3 regions of the Oceanobacillus timonensis genome follow, and region 1 is predicted to be linked to each of the others. Evidence: predicted binding sites of a transcription regulator. Region 1 holds the regulator's gene; each other region holds the start of a gene.
What was found. Region 1 encodes LexA, which represses DNA repair genes until DNA is damaged. Its sites were predicted from a motif close to CGAACATATGTTCG; they were not measured.
Positions count from the first base shown of each region.

Region 2: recA (recombinase RecA) is a predicted target of LexA. The motif match lies at 2,907-2,920, and genes of this name have one in related genera.
Region 3: uvrB (excinuclease ABC subunit UvrB) is a predicted target of LexA. The motif match lies at 2,220-2,233, and genes of this name have one in related genera.

Region 1 covers NZ_LT800497.1:2,612,556-2,618,238, reverse strand. The annotation lists gene spoIVB (SpoIVB peptidase) at 1-588, shown strand, start outside; gene spo0A (sporulation transcription factor Spo0A) at 934-1,716, shown strand; gene B7E05_RS12765 (hypothetical protein) at 1,964-2,224, opposite strand; gene lexA (transcriptional repressor LexA) at 2,414-3,034, opposite strand; gene B7E05_RS12755 (YneB family resolvase-like protein) at 3,435-4,085, shown strand; gene B7E05_RS12750 (DUF896 domain-containing protein) at 4,288-4,521, shown strand; gene tkt (transketolase) at 4,613-5,683, shown strand, end outside.
Region 2 covers NZ_LT800497.1:2,762,094-2,767,776, forward strand. The annotation lists gene B7E05_RS13540 (IS110 family RNA-guided transposase) at 99-1,355, shown strand; gene recA (recombinase RecA) at 1,794-2,837, opposite strand; gene B7E05_RS13550 (competence/damage-inducible protein A) at 3,032-4,282, opposite strand; gene pgsA (CDP-diacylglycerol--glycerol-3-phosphate 3-phosphatidyltransferase) at 4,279-4,857, opposite strand; gene B7E05_RS13560 (helix-turn-helix domain-containing protein) at 4,984-5,683, opposite strand, start outside.
Region 3 covers NZ_LT800497.1:1,224,160-1,229,842, reverse strand. The annotation lists gene uvrA (excinuclease ABC subunit UvrA) at 1-172, opposite strand, end outside; gene uvrB (excinuclease ABC subunit UvrB) at 180-2,162, opposite strand; gene B7E05_RS05905 (PDZ domain-containing protein) at 2,383-3,579, opposite strand; gene B7E05_RS05900 (S41 family peptidase) at 3,668-5,146, opposite strand; gene B7E05_RS05895 (murein hydrolase activator EnvC family protein) at 5,510-5,683, opposite strand, start outside.

The DNA of each region.
Region 1 (5,683 bases):
GCTTTAGGGCATGTTATTTCCGATATGGATACAAAGAAACCGATTGATATTAAACAGGGATCGATTATTCATTCATCTGTTACATCCATTGAAAAAGGTGATAATGGATTGCCCGGGGAAAAACAAGCATCTTTTCAAACACAGGAAAAACGAATTGGTAATATAACGAAAAATACGGACTTTGGGATATTTGGAAAATTAGAGAAAGGGGTCAATCATGAGAAATATGAAGAATCCTTTCCCGTTGCATTGTCCCATGAAGTAAAAGAAGGTCCTGCAAAAATTTTAACAGTTGTAGACGGGGAAAAAATTGAAGAATTTGATGTTGAAATTATCAGCAGTGTTCCTCAAAAATCAGCATCTACAAAAGGAATGGTTATTCAAATCACAGACCCGCGCTTGTTAGAAGTAACAGGCGGAATTGTACAGGGAATGAGCGGGAGCCCAATTATTCAAAATGATAAAATTATTGGTGCTGTAACACATGTATTTGTAAATGATCCAACTTCCGGTTATGGTGTTCATATTGAATGGATGCTGGAAGATGCTGATATTATTCAGCCGGACGAGAATGAATCCGCAGCATAAAAGGAAGCTTTATTGCAGGCTATTCCTTCTTTCCAAACGCAAAGAAATAAGACTGTCATACAAAAACTTGTGATAACGATCGTTATCACAAGTTTTTGTATGACAATATGGACATAAATTGTTAAATTTTAAATTTCTTGAAAAAAATACATCTATATCTGTTATAATGAAAACGGATACAATAAAGCTTTAAATGTTTGTCGAAGGATGTTGAAAAACAGAGAAAAAGGGAGAATGCTAAAGAAAATCGAAATAAATCAAATTTATTTTGATTTTTAAGAGGATATTCTTATTATTTGTAGAATAAGTAATAGGTGCATAAAAAGCAAAAGGGAGGATTTTTTAGTGAGTAAAATATCAGTATGTTTTGTAGATGATAATCGTGAGTTAATCCAATTAATGGAGGACTTTTTTGGTCAACAGAATGAAATTGAAGTTGTTGGAACAGCATTAAACGGCAAGGATTGTATCACATTAATTGAGGAAAAGACACCAGATGTCTTGGTGTTAGATATTATTATGCCGCATATGGATGGTATAGCTGTATTAAGTGAAATTAAAAAAATGAACTTAACTAAAAAACCGCATGTTATTATGCTGACAGCATTTGGCCAGGAAGAGGTAATGAAGAAAGCTGTTGATTTAGGGGCTTCTTATTTTATTCTGAAACCATTTGACATACAGAACCTGGCTGATCAAATCCTTCAGGTACGGGGACTTACTGCTCCAAGAGTGACGAATATAACGAAAACCAATACAGATGATAAAAGGAAACAAGATTTGGAAGCAAATATAACAAATATTATTCATGAAATCGGCGTACCTGCGCATATTAAAGGATATATGTACTTAAGAGAAGCAATTACGATGGTTTATAACGATATCGAACTGTTAGGGTCCATTACGAAAGTACTCTACCCGGATATCGCCAAAAAGTTCAGTACAACTGCTTCTCGTGTTGAAAGAGCGATTCGTCATGCAATTGAGGTTGCTTGGAGCAGAGGAAATGTTGATTCTATTTCTGCTTTATTCGGCTACACCATTAATATTTCCAAAGCAAAACCGACGAACTCAGAATTCATTGCCATGGTGGCTGACAGATTACGTTTGGAACATAAGGTAAGTTAGTGGGGTATTGAACCCTATGTGTGATAGGATTTACATTACTTATATCGTATTTGCAAGCCCGCGCTTAGAAGCCGATAAGCTTCTTTTTAGGGCTATAAATAAATCGCTTTTTATCAAAAGACATTTTTCTTTATTGGCATGTAACATTTACCAGTAAAGAGAGGTGTCTTTTGTTATAGATAAATACGAAGCTGCATCGCTTCGAATCAAGTGAAGGGAATAAACGGAGATGTGAAAAATAAGTTATTTATCCAAGGATAAAAACTGTAATTTGGTACCATGCTGCAAGGGAAACGATGAGAAGAGCAGCAAGCATTTTGATGATGTTTTTCCGGGAAAAATAATTTTTGCCTGGATAGACTTCCAGAAAAGTAAGAATGAGCAAAAGTACTGATAGAAATGGGAGGGTCAAATAGTCAGCTACTTTGGTTAAATAAACAAGACCGAATACAAAGCTAATGATGATTATCGGAATATAAATCCATCTTTTTTTAATGATTTCCGTCAAGGCGATTCACTCCTTAGGCTTGTCTTTTACACAAACATATGAAGCGTACGCGCGATTTATGTTAAAAAGTTAACAGACATCTTTTAAATGGATGTCTGTTAACTTCTTATTCGTGAAATATTTGTATAGCTGTCTATAGGCCTCATTGGAATAGCACTTGTTTGAACAGCAGTTTGGGAGCTTTTTCAATTAATGGATATGGCGATATAGGCCGATAACTTTACCAAGAATCGTTACATTTTCATAATAGAGAGGCTCCATTGTCGGATTTTCAGGCTGCAGCCGGAATCGATTCTTTTCTTTAAAAAATCGTTTCACAGTAGCTTCATCTTCCTCGGTCATGGCCACAACAATATCGCCATTATCAGCAGAACTTTGCTGTTTAACGATAACCATATCATTATCCAGAATGCCTGCCTCAATCATACTTTCTCCTTCAATAATTAGTACAAACAGGTTATCATCCGGTCCGGCTGAAGAGCTGGGAACGGGAACAAATTCTTCAATATTTTCAATCGCAGTAATAGGAATTCCTGCGGTAACTTTACCAATTACCGGTACATAAATGGCTTTATCTCTGGGTGCTTCATTTTCATTACCATATATAACCTCAATTGCGCGGGGCTTGGTTGGATCTCTACGAATAAATCCTTTGTTTTCTAATCTTTCTAAATGACCATGAACAGTAGAGCTTGAAGCTAAACCGACAGCTACTGCAATTTCCCGGACAGAAGGCGGATAGCCTTTCTGTTCTACTTCTTCTTTAATAAAGTTAAAAATCATTTGCTGTCTTTTTGAAAGTTTTGTCATGATTTTCTCCCCTCTGGCATAGGTATTTGTTATTTACAGTATAGCATGTAATTTTATCTTTTACAAACAAACGTTCTAAAAAGTGTTGACAAGAACAGTTGTTCTTTATATACTATTTTTAGAACAGCTGTTCCGTGAATTTATAAAATAACTGAAGGGGAGTTTTAAAATGTTTGAAAAACTAATGAAGTCTGACGCGTTTTATATTGTAGCTTTTATTATTGCTTTACTTTTTTTATATGTAATGATGGTTACGACTGTTTAGGTTTTGGAACAGGATAACTTATTTCCTTGCTTATTTTATAACGTATTAATAGAATTTATAATGAAGGAAAATAAATGGTAAAAAAGGACAACCCGGGAAGTGGACAAGAACGGTTTGCCATTGGAGGATAGGACATTGAGAACGATTATTTATTGCCGGGTAAGTACGGATAAAAAAACACAGGAAACATCGCTTCAAAGACAATATGAAGAATTAACAGTCCTTGCTGAAAAATTAAATTTCACTGTCATAGATTGCATACAGGAAAAAGCCAGCAGTTATGATATCGACAGAGATGGTATATTTAAGCTTCTTGATTATTTTTCCCGTCAAGAAGCTGATTGTCTTTGTATTCAGGATGAAACAAGACTGGGAAGAGGAAATACAAAAATTGCTTTATTTCATCAACTTCGAAAAATGCAGATACCAATTTATACAGTAACGCATGAAGGAGAACTTGAACTGAATGAGGCGGATTCGATGGTGTTGGATATTGTTGGTATAGTAGAAGAACATCAGCGCAAATTACATAATATGAAAATAAAACGGGGCATGCGCAGGGCTGTAACCAATGGATATAACCCTCAAGAAAATTTAAACCATATCAATCAATCCCCTGGGAGAGAGCGTGCCGAAATTCCGATTAAAGAGATTGTCCGGTTACGCCAAAATAAATTAACATTTCAAGAAATTACAACGGTTTTAGAAGGACTCGGCTATCATGCGTCGAAGGCAACGATTCATCGGCGTTACCAGGAATATATCAATTCCTTGAATGATGACTGACAGTGACGTAATATAGAGAAGCAGAACAATAACTGCTCTTTATTCAGGATTGGAACTGGGACTATGTTTTTCTGTAGCGGTCATACTAACCTGACAACATTGCTATGCTTACTCGTCCCATCGAAAACCGTTTCGATTCCCTGTCCTGTTGCAACGTATTGACAACATTTTGAACGCTTAACTATAGAAGGAGGGACAAGTTATGTTGTCTAAAGATAAAATAGATAGAATAAATGTATTAGCGAATAAATCGAAAAATGAAGGATTAACAGAAGAAGAAAAAAAAGAACAGAAAGAACTTCGGGAAGAGTATCTGGCAAACGTACGGGGATCTTTCAAAAATCATTTAAAAGGGATGACGGTAGTTGACCCTGCAGGCAATGATGTGACGCCAAAAAAACTTCGTGATTATCAGGAACGTAACAAGAAACATTAGTAAGCCACATGGACTTAGCTTGTATCGTTCTGGATTTCATTATAAAATAGAGATATGAAAAGAATATGTTTGCAGTGGAAGGAGAAAAATAATGACACAACAAATTGAGCAATTATCGATTAATACCATTCGCACGTTAGCTATTGACGCGATTGAAAATGCAAGTTCAGGTCATCCAGGATTGCCGATGGGGGCAGCGCCAATGGCTTATACGCTTTGGACAGATTTTATGGATCACAATCCTAAGAATTCAAAATGGTTCAATCGGGACCGCTTTGTATTATCAGCTGGACACGGTTCTATGTTACTTTACAGCTTGCTGCATTTATCCGGCTATAAAGTATCTATTGGTGATTTGAAAAATTTCCGTCAATGGGATTCTAAAACACCGGGGCATCCGGAAGTGCATCATACGGACGGGGTTGAAGCTACAACTGGTCCATTAGGACAAGGAATTGCGATGTCCGTTGGAATGGCAATGGCAGAAGCGCATCTTGGCGCAACTTATAATAAAGAAGGATATAATGTAGTTGATCATTATACCTACGCGATTGTAAGCGATGGAGATTTAATGGAAGGGATTTCCCACGAATCAGCATCTCTGGCAGGACACATGGGGCTCGGCAAATTGATTGCTTTATATGATTCCAACGATATTTCATTAGACGGTGATTTAGATCGTTCCTTCTCCGATAACACAGAACAACGCTTTAAAGCATATGGCTGGCAAGTATTACGGGTAGAAGATGGTAATGATCTTGCGTCTATCCGTCAGGCAATTAAAGAAGCACAGCAAAATAAAGATCAGCCTACACTAATTGAAGTAAAAACGGTTATTGGTTATGGCTCTCCAAATAAATCTGCATCCAGCGCTGCGCACGGAGCTGCACTTGGGGCAGATGAAGTGAAGCTGACCAAGGAAAATTATAATTGGACGTATGATGAATTCCATGTACCTGAAGAAGTATATGCTGATTTCAAAGAAAAAATCGTCGATGACGGTTCAGATAAAGAAGCTGCATGGAATCAACTTGTAGCAGCTTATAAAGAAGCTTATCCTGAGCTAGGTAAAAACTTTGAACTGGCATTGAAAGGAGAACTTCCAGAAAACTGGGACGAACATTTACCAGTTTATGAGGAAGGATCTAAGCTGGCTACACGT
Region 2 (5,683 bases), 150 kb from region 1:
GTATTCCAATAGCTCGCAAGGCTGTCGTTCATAGGTTTCCCAGGGACATCTCAGCATCGTAGGCGCTACATCATCATAAACCAAAGGAGGTGATTCCTATGACTTCTCCCTTGTTCGTCGGAATTGACGTAAGCAGTAAGCATAACGTCGTCTGTTGCTTAACCCGGGACGAAGTGAAACGGCCTCTGAGCCGATTTACCATTACCAACAATCGTCCCGGCATTCAAGAATTGAAAGACCGTATTTCCAAACTCGTCAAAAAACATGGGTTTGAACAGGTTTTATTCGGTCTGGAACACACCGGAAGCTATTCGACGCACACGGCTATCTATTTGCAGCAGCACCTGGACTTTGGCGTATCAGATAAATTGGTTTACGCATTGAATCCTAGCCTTATCAAAGAATTCAAAAAAGCGAATTTTCTCGATGCTCCCAAAAACGACCGGGTGGATGCCTGGTATATTGCCGCAAAACTTCGTGCAGGTAATTTACCGCATCCTTATACGTGGAGCGAGCCACAAATGGCTCTACAGCGACTGACACGTGCACGATATCATTTGATGCAGGATTTAACACGGGAGAGCAACTTTCTCCTGACAAACCTGTATTTAAAGTTCAGCGACTATACCATCGCTGGACCGTTTAAACAAAACACGCTCGGCGTAACGTCCATGGCCGTCATGGAAGAGTTTACTTCCGTTGAAGAACTCGTTGATATCTCATTGGACGAGCTCATTACCTTTTTGGTGCACCATGGAAAAAATCGATTCGATGATCCCGAAGCCGTTGCCCGTTCCTTAAAAAAGGCAGCACGGTCTTCTTATCGGCTATCTGACTCCATGGCAGATTCGGTCAACTTAGCGATGGCATCCAGTATCCGGGTTATTCGCGCTATTCAGCAGGAATTAAAGGTCTTGAAAAAAGCCATTATGGATCATTTAGAAACCATCCCACAAACGCTGGATACAGTCCCGGGAATTGGTCCGATTTTCGCTTCTGGTATCCTGGCCGAAGTAGACATTCATCAATTCCAAAAACAGCAGCAGCTGGCTAAATTCGGCGGAATTGCCTGGAACCAGTCGCAATCCGGTGATTTTACTGCCAATCGAACCCGGCTGATTCAATCGGGGAACCGCTATCTCAAGTACTACCTCTTTGAGGCCGCAAACAGTGTTCGGGTGCATGACCCTGTTTTTGCCCAGTACTATGCGAAAAAGCGGGAAGAACCAAAAGAATTTGCCAACAAACGTGCCCTTGCGCTTACAGCTCGAAAACTTGTGCGGTTGATCTTTTATCTGCTGAAGAACAACCAAATTTATCATCCAGAAGGAGGGATGCCACAAAATCATAAATAGATTTTTATCGCCCTTTTTCTTTCACCTATTAATTTGTTTATATGGTATAAAATGTAAACAAATTAGGGTGGGTTTAGTTTCCTATTGCCTTTTTTAGCTGTATTGGCACGAATGAAGTAGGTTTTTAAAAATCAGTGCTTGACATTATACCGCTGCTCTCATCCATTAATGTTTCTGCTATCATTCAGTATACAATAAATGATAACAATTCTCAATTAAATAGATGAATTATTTTAAAAAAACGAAACTTCCTTCAGTGGGAGTTTCGCTTTATCCCCTACTAAATATGAAAAGAATATGTTCGTGGCCCCTTGAAGCAGGAGGCTTACAAATGCTCTTCGCCGGGGCGAGTAAGCGCATTCCCCAGTCCCAGCCAATTACACTGCGATGAAACCATATGTAAAAAACCATAGTGCAATGACTATGGTTTTTAAAACATTAAAGATCCATGCTTTCCTGTTCTTCTTGAGATTTTTCTTCATTTTGTTCCGGTTCTTTGTCCAGTTCATAATGGTCGCGGATAGCTGTATTGATTTCTTTAAATGTTTCTATATTTTCTTTCAGGAATTGTTTTGCATTCTCTCTTCCCTGACCTAAGCGGTCTCCATTATAAGAATACCAGGCGCCGCTTTTTTGAACAATATCCAAATCTGTCCCGACATCCAGGACTTCCCCTTCTTTGGAAATACCCTTACCATACATAATATCTACTTCCGCCTGTTTGAATGGAGGTGCTACTTTATTTTTTACAACCTTAATACGGGCTTTGTTTCCTACCATCTCATTGCCGACTTTAAGCGTTTCAGCACGGCGAACTTCCAAGCGCACAGAAGAATAGAATTTTAAAGCCCGGCCGCCAGGAGTTGTTTCCGGATTTCCGAACATTACGCCTACTTTTTCACGGATTTGGTTGATGAAAACAGCTGTTGTATTGGATTTATTGATAGCTCCTGACAATTTACGGAGCGCCTGTGACATTAATCTGGCCTGCAAGCCGACATGGGAATCCCCCATCTCTCCTTCAATCTCTGCTTTTGGCACAAGTGCTGCCACAGAATCGACAACAATAATATCTACTGCACCGCTTCGTACAAGTGCTTCAGCAATCTCTAAAGCCTGTTCTCCTGTATCCGGCTGTGATAATAAAAGTTCATCTATATTCACGCCAAGTGCGCGTGCATAAACAGGGTCAAGTGCATGCTCGGCATCAATAAAAGCAGCCTGCCCGCCCTGCTTCTGAGCTTCTGCAATCGCATGAAGCGCGACCGTAGTTTTACCGGAAGATTCCGGACCATATATCTCTACTACTCTTCCTCTTGGATAACCGCCAATTCCGAGCGAAACATCCAAAGCCAGTGAACCGCTTGGAATCGTGGCAATCTTTGGTATTTCATTCTCCCCCATTTTCATAATGGAACCTTTACCAAATTGCTTCTCTATTTGTCTTAAAGCCGTATCTAAAGCTTGTTGTTTATCACTCACCGAAAATTACCTCCTTTATCTATCTGTATCTATCATACAATGATTTTTTAGATTTAACAAGTAAAAAGACGAATAAATGTTCTTGTATTTTCGAGAGGATTTTCTGCTCAAAATTTAAAATTATATGCTCCATTACTCTGAAAAAGCAATTTTATGCACCGGGATAACATTGAATCATTAAAATGCATTACCAATTATTTTTTTAAATAGTGATATAATAATTCAAAGCCTTTTAAAGCAGCTCTCTCACGGATGTTATTGCGATTTCCTGATAAAAGAATAGCGTTTGATTCTACGATTTCACCCGCATCACAAATAGCAATATAAACTTGTCCGACGGGTTTTCCCTCCTGTTTATCAGGTCCGGCCACTCCCGTAAAAGAAATAGCCATCGGCGTCTGCAGTTTCAAAGCAGTTTGTTCGGCCATCGCTTCTGCACATTCCTTACTCACAACACCATATTTCGAAATCCATTCCGCTGATAAATCCAATAAAGACGATTTCGCAGCTGTCTGATACGTAATGAAGCTTCCAGCAAATACATTCGAAGCTCCCGCGGCAGATACGAGATTACTAGAAAACAGTCCCCCCGTTAGACTTTCTGCAGCACCAATTGTTTTGTTCTGTTCTGTTAATAGCTCAATCACTTTGTTTTCGATTGTCTGTTCATCTTCCCCAAAACAATACTCCCCAACACGTGCTAAAATTTCCTGCTTCTTATCAGCAACAAGCTTTTGAGCTTCTTCCTTGGATGAAGCACTTGCTGTAACCCGGATAACAACACCTTGATCTTGCGCAAGCGGAGCAATCGTCGGATTTGTTTGTTCATGAATCATATCGGTTAATTCATGCTCTAAATTTGATTCCCCAATCCCGATAAATTTCAACACCGTGGATTGAATGACCTGCTGCTTCCCGGTCAGACTTTCTAAAAATGGAAACAGCTCCTCAACAGAAATCTGCTTCATTTCCCGAGGAACACCCGGCAGAAAGAACCAATGTGTACCCTGATAATCCACATACATTCCCGGCGCCATGCCAGCGTTATTTTTTAACACACGGGCTCCTTCAAAAACGCGGGCCTGCTTTCGATTATTCGGTGTCATCGTACGATTACGCGCTTGGTAGTAACTTTCTATTTTATCCATGGTTATTTTATCTTCTACCAGGGGAAGGTCTGTTAATTGTACAAAGCCTTCCCGTGTCATGTCATCTTCTGTCGGCCCTAATCCACCGGTGACAATCACAATATCTGAACGTGATTGCGCGAGACGGAAAGCCTCCTCTACACGATCCAGGTTATCTCCAACCACCGTATGGTTATACACATTAATGCCATAAGCAGCTAATTGCTCTGACAGCCACTCTGCATTTGTATTTGCTATTTGTCCTAATAATAATTCTGTACCTACCGCAACGATTTCTGCTTGATAATTTTTTGTCATTTTGAATCCCTCATTATATGCCAGTTTTTAACAAAGTAATCCACTCCGGAAATAATGGTGAATACTAAAGAAATATATAACATGATTGTGCCAAACGGAAAGCTTATATAAGAAAATGGAAAATTATGAAGCAACAAAGAAGCAATGGCAACCATTTGTGTTGCTGTTTTCAATTTCCCCATACTTCCGGCAGCCATAACTGTTCCTTCTCCAGCTGCCACGAGTCTTAATCCGGTAACTGCCAGCTCCCTGCTGATAATAATAATGACAACCCATGCCGGAGCAAGTTCAATTTCTACTAATAAAATCAAAGCAGCCGACACAAGCAGTTTATCTGCTAAAGGATCCATAAACTTCCCTAAATTGGTTACCAGATTATATTTTCTTGCATAGTAGCCGTCTACCCAGTCTGTGCCTGCAGCAATTATAAATAGAAGAGCTGCAGCAAAGTGGGCAACAGGTAATGTTGCATCGCCTATCTCCCAGCTTCCCCATGAAAATGGTACGCTCATCAGTATAATAAAAACAGGTATCATTAAAACACGGGTAAAAGTTAACTTATTTGGTAAATTCATTTTACACCCTCCAATAATTTAAGAAAAACCCGCATAGGCAGTTTTTCCAATACGTTCGCATTTACATATGCTAATGTGCAAGAAGGAAACCCTCCCAGTAAAAGGAGGGTTTATTTCTTACATCATTTATGATTCATCACTCATCTGCAAATCGATGCGCTGATGAACCGCAGAAGTAGGATATTCTATGTCTGTTCCATCAATAGAAACAGTCACTGCGGATGAGTTGCCTATATTTAAAGAAATGGTATCTTCTTCCGCCAACTCAATCTCCACCGGGTCTGAATCTGCATCAAAATTACCGTTGAATAAATATTCATCATCAGAACCAGTTACTTCCAACCAGCTGTTCTGTTCATCATCTGCAGATTCCAATGTCAATGTTGTGCTGTCACTGATATTGGTTACTTCAAGCACAGACGTCGGGGAATTACCTGTTCCTTCTTCAACAACCTCAACGGAGACTTCTCCATTTTCTTCTGTTTCCCCGTCCGCTTCTTCCGCTCCATCTTCTGTTCCTTCTTCCGCATCTTCAGCAGTATCTGCATCATCGTTTCCGCCTTCTTCACCGGAATCATCAATAATCATACCGCCATCGTTACTATTGCTATCTTCCGCCGGTTCCCCGTCACTTGGCGATGATGAATTTTGACTCAGGAAAAATATAGCTACTGCAACGATAGCGATCATTAATAACACGACTGTTACCGTCGGAATAAGAGATAACGACCGTGATTCTTTATCTGATCTGCTCTCTTTTCTGGTCCGCTGAATCCTGCTGTATTGGACATTCTCTTCTTCTGTTTCCGGAAGTTCTTCTTTATGA
Region 3 (5,683 bases), 1.4 Mb from region 1:
ATTCAACATACCTGCGCTGTCCTTCCGCATAAACGGTATCAAAGGCGAGGGAAGATTTCCCGGAACCGGAAAGCCCTGTCAGAACCACTAATTTATTTTTAGGAATATCCACATCTATATTTTTTAAATTATGTGCTCTGGCACCTTGAATGTTTATAGATTTGCTTGGCATAAAAACCTCATCCTTCCGCTTTAAGCTCCAAGAGAACATCTCTTAATTCCGCTGCTTTCTCGAAGTCTAGATTTTTGGCTGCTTGTTTCATTTCTTTATCCATATTTTCGATGACCTGCTGTCTGTCTTTCTTCGTCATCTTCTTCACTTGTTCCGCTTCCGATTCGTATGTTTCCGAAGCTTCGGCAGCAACCGTTGCCTGAATAACATCCCGGACTTCCTTCCGAATCGTTTGTGGCGTAATACCATGCTTTTCATTATATTCCTGCTGAACAGCACGACGGCGTTCTGTTTCATCCATCGCTTTTTGCATCGAATCGGTTATTTTATCGGCATACATAATAACTCTGCCTTGCTCATTACGTGCAGCACGGCCCATTGTCTGGATTAAAGAACGTTCTGAGCGCAAGAAGCCTTCTTTATCCGCATCCAAGATGGAAACCAGTGATACTTCCGGAATATCCAGTCCCTCCCGGAGAAGGTTAATTCCGACAAGTACATCATATTTTCCGACACGGAGATCACGGATTACTTCAATCCGCTCCAATGTTTTAATTTCCGAATGCAGGTAAGCAACTTTGATACCAATTTCTTTTAAATAATCGGTTAAGTCCTCTGACATTTTTTTCGTTAACGTCGTAATCAATACACGTTCATTACGTTCAGCCCGTTTATTAATTTCTCCAATTAAATCATCAATTTGTCCTTCGATCGGACGAACCTCTATCTCTGGGTCCAGTAAACCTGTCGGACGGATGATTTGCTCTGTCATTTCCGGAGAATGTTCTAATTCATATGGACCCGGTGTTGCGGAAACATAAACCAGCTGATTTGTCTTCCCTTCAAATTCTTCAAAGCGCAACGGCCGGTTATCCATCGCAGAAGGCAGTCGAAAACCGTGATCAACCAGAACTTGCTTCCGTGCCTGGTCTCCATTGTACATTCCGCGGATTTGCGGCAATGTCACATGGGATTCATCAATAATGACTAAAAAGTCATCTGGAAAGAAATCCAGCAAGGTATATGGCGTTGCTCCCGGCTCACGTAATGTTAATGGACGTGAATAGTTTTCAATTCCGGAACAAAAGCCCATCTCCCGCATCATTTCCAAATCATAATTTGTACGCTGCTCTAAACGTTGTGCTTCCAGCAGCTTCCCGGCATCATTTAATTCTTTCAGCCGTTCTTCCAATTCTTTTTCAATATTTTTAATCGCTATTTTCATCTTTTCTTCACGGGTAACAAAGTGGGATGCCGGAAAAATAGCTACATGCTCACGGTCACCGATAATTTCGCCGGTTAAAGCATCTACTTCGCGAATCCGGTCAATCTCATCTCCAAAAAATTCTACCCGAATACAGTGTTCTTCATGCGATGCAGGAATGATTTCTACGGAATCTCCGCGTACCCGGAATGTCCCGCGCTGAAAATTAATATCATTTCTTGCATATTGAATATCTACCAGCTCCCGCAACAGCTGGTCTCTTTCTTTTTCCATGCCAAGTCTTAAGGAAAGCACCTGGCTCTTATATTCTTCCGGATTTCCCAGACCGTAAATACAGGAAACACTAGATACAATTAAAACATCATTTCGTTCAAAAAGTGCGGACGTAGCCGAGTGACGCAACTTATCAATTTCATCATTGATACTTGCATCCTTTTCAATAAACGTATCTGTAGATGGTACATAGGCTTCCGGCTGATAGTAATCATAATAACTCACAAAATATTCTACCGCATTATTTGGGAAGAATTCTTTAAACTCACTATAAAGCTGGCCTGCCAGCGTTTTATTATGTGCAATCACAAGTGTCGGCCGGTTAATTTCTTTGACCACATTGGACATGGTAAATGTTTTCCCCGTTCCGGTAGCACCGAGCAATGTCTGGTGACGCTGGCCGGCAAGTACTTTTTCGACAATATCATTAATTGCAGCCGGTTGATCACCCGCCGGTTCATAAGCAGAAACTAATTCAAAATGATCATTCATCCTATTTCCTCCGTTCCTTGCAATAACTATTTTCTATTATACCCTTTTTACGAAAAACGAACAAGCATTCGATATTTTCTTTATATTTTTGATGCTATTTTTTAAAAATCCTCTACTTCCATTATAGCCTTTCTGTCAATCTTTCAATCCTTGATTATATTTTACAATAACGAAAAGAATGCTTGGATCGCGTATAACTGCTGTTCCAAGCATTCTTTTATTAAGATGCGTTATTCTTTCTTTCTCTTCTTGCTTTAAAGGGCTCTTCTGCAAACTGAAACCCTAAAGAATGATGTTCTCCTTCATAAAGGGAACACTGTACAAAGCGGACTTCTTCGTCCCGGTTCAATACTTCCATTTTAATATAAGCTCCGCTTCCCTGCAACGCTTCATAAAAAGTCTGAGGAGTTTGCACATTTCTTCCGCCAACCCGGTAAATAACTTCACCAATTTCTATTTCCAATCTGTCTGCAGGACTTCCCGGTAAAATACCGACAACCCGTAACCCTTTTGCATGCGGCTGGTAATACGGTCTGCGTAAACGGTCGCCTTCTCGATAACGATAATTCAAATATTCCTTTCCAATTATCGCCAGTATGATGGCAGCAAGAGAAAGATATGGAACAAATACGCCGCTGACAGCAATTAGTAAAATACCAATTGCTAAAAATGTATTTGCCTTAGCCAGTTTATAGATAGCTTCCTGGTGAAAATGCCCTTTGGCTTTATAGTTAAAGCCAATCAAGAAAGGAATAAGCACCAATCCCAAAGAAGATTCACCAATGGATAAATAAGGCCACCAGGGCGCAAAAGAAGTAATTGCCCCTTCCGGAACAAGCATCAGCAACGGTACAACCGTTAATCGCTTCAGCTGCTGTGCACCTACCCAGGCTCCGCGGTCACTCAATTGAATGCTTGGAAACACATCCTGTTTTTCTATCCGTTTAATCAATAATGACTCTACAAAAAGAAGTAACCCTGCCAGCACTGCTAACGCTGGAAGGCTCCGCCCATAAAGCAAGGAGTAGTCCAAAACATTTTGTATGTCCAATATATATGGTGCAAAAAATAAAAGAAGAAACGTCAGCCCCAATGTATAGCTGGGGGAAAGTAATGTAAAACGCGTACTGATACTTAAAATAACAAAACTAAGAGCTAATACGAGAAGGGTCTCATAAGAGAATACCATCCCGACACCAATCATAACAGCAGATATTAATATACCGCTGATTAATGAAACAAGCCAAGTCTGGTGCCATTCCATAAACTTGGGATATATTTTTATCCCGAAATCATACCGCTCGCGTTTAATACGAAAATAACTTGCCATCGTTAATATAAATAAAAACCAGTATAATGCCGGATTCAGAAAAAATTTGCCTATGCCTTTTGCCAATTCAATAAGCCATGATTCCACCAATACGCTTCACCTGCTTTGCAAATCCTATTTGTTAATGAAAATTTGTTCATCCATCACTGGATGATGAATGAACAAATCTCCTGTTTTATTGATAAAGTTCCTCTAAAGAACGTTCCAACTGTCTGTCGTCTTCCCCATCACGAATTTTTTCAACTACTTGTGTTTCAATTAAACCGCCTGTTTCTTCATCTACTTCTCCAGTTACTTCCAGATCATTATCTTCCTGGAACGCTTCTACAGCACTTTCTGTTTCTTCACTAAAGTAACCGTCCGTTCTTCCCGTATCGTATTCCAGTCCAGATAACATCTCTTGCATATTCGCGATTGCCTCGCTGGTATGGTCAAAAGTGAGCGCCTCGTCATCTGTTACTTGAATAGGAGTTGAATAATAGTAATCGTCCTGTTTTTGTTCGATGGTCGGCTCTACACCTTCCCCGTCAATCGAGTTACCATTAGGTGATAACCATCTAAATGTTGTCATTTTAATGGAGCTGTCATCCCCCAATGGAACAGCCTGTTGTACAGTGCCCTTTCCAAAGCTGGTTTCGCCGACAATGTCATAATCAAGCTCTTGCATAGCCACAGCGACAATTTCAGAAGCAGAGGCACTACCTTCATCAATCAGTACGCTGATAGGGTAATCCTTTTTCTCATCTAAATCAGATACATACTCTTCTGCATTGCCATCTGCATCCTCTATTTGCAGGTAAGGCATATCACTTGGAACAAATTGCTGCAGGATTTCTTCAGCAACATCCAGCAACCCACCAGGATTTCCGCGAACATCAATAACCAGTCCATCAATACCTTGATTTTCTAAATCCGTCAGCTGTTCTTCAAATTCTTCTCCTGTATGTTCTGAGAAGTTTGTGATTTGAATAACCCCGGTGTCATTTCCGCCTTCTGAATTCACTTCACTATATACCGTTTCAACCGGAATAGTATCGCGTTCAATCGTTACTTCAAATGGATCAGAAGTACCTGAACGCTGTATTTCTAAAACAACATCGGTTCCTTTTTCGCCGCGTATTTTTGCAACAGCCTCGTTCACATTTAACCCTTCCAGGCTTTCTCCGTCCACACTTAACACTTGGTCATTTGGACGCAGTCCTGCTTTTTCAGCCGGGGATTCTTTCATTGGAGACATAATGGTAATATATCCTTCCACCTCACTGACTTCTGCCCCGATGCCTTCAAAAGATGACTCAATCTGCTCATTAAATTGTTGCATCATTTCACTATCTAAGTAAGAAGTATGTGGATCGTCCAGTGTAGAAAGCATGCCTTCAATTGCACCTTCCACCAGTTCATTATCGTCAACATCTTCTATATAATTCGATTGAATCAATTCAAAGGTTTGTGAAATTTTATTCAAATCTGCCGGCAATTCCTCACCTGATTCATCACCGCTATTACTCAATGTGCCATTGTCTGAATCAGACATTTCTAAAGCAGAGTTGTCGCCCTGGTTCTGGGCTAGTTTAACTCCACCATAACCTCCTAACACACCGATAAGTAATGCACCAATTAATATCAGTATGATTTTAGTTTGATTAAGCTTCATTTCTACACCTCTTTATTTCTTCAAAAGTTTTTATCCACCTCTGAAGTTGAATGCATGTATGCAATCACAACAGGAACTTTATCTTTCTTATTCTTCTATTATACCTGCTTTCTTAATGGAAAACACGTCATTTTTTCTAATAAGAAAAGCATATCATGTTATGAAGGGAATGACTATGATTTAAACCAATATCATGAAGAAACCGTCTTCTGTATCGTGTCCGCTCTGTTGTCTATGTTATCACTTTATCCTGATAACAAGAAAACCGAACTATTTCAAATTCCAAATAAATGGCCATTTGAATAATAGTTCGGATTCCTGCTTTGCTAAACAACTGCTTTATTCTATTCGATATTGGTTAAATTAATTAATGTAACCTGCCGGGTTAACCGGGTTCTTATAACCGCCCGGGTGTACTTCAAAGTGGAGATGGACCCCCGTAGAGCCTCCTGTATTCCCCATAACTGCAATTTGATCACCTTGGCTTACCGTCTCCCCGTTAGAAACCTTAAAACTGCTTAAGTGTGCGTATAACGT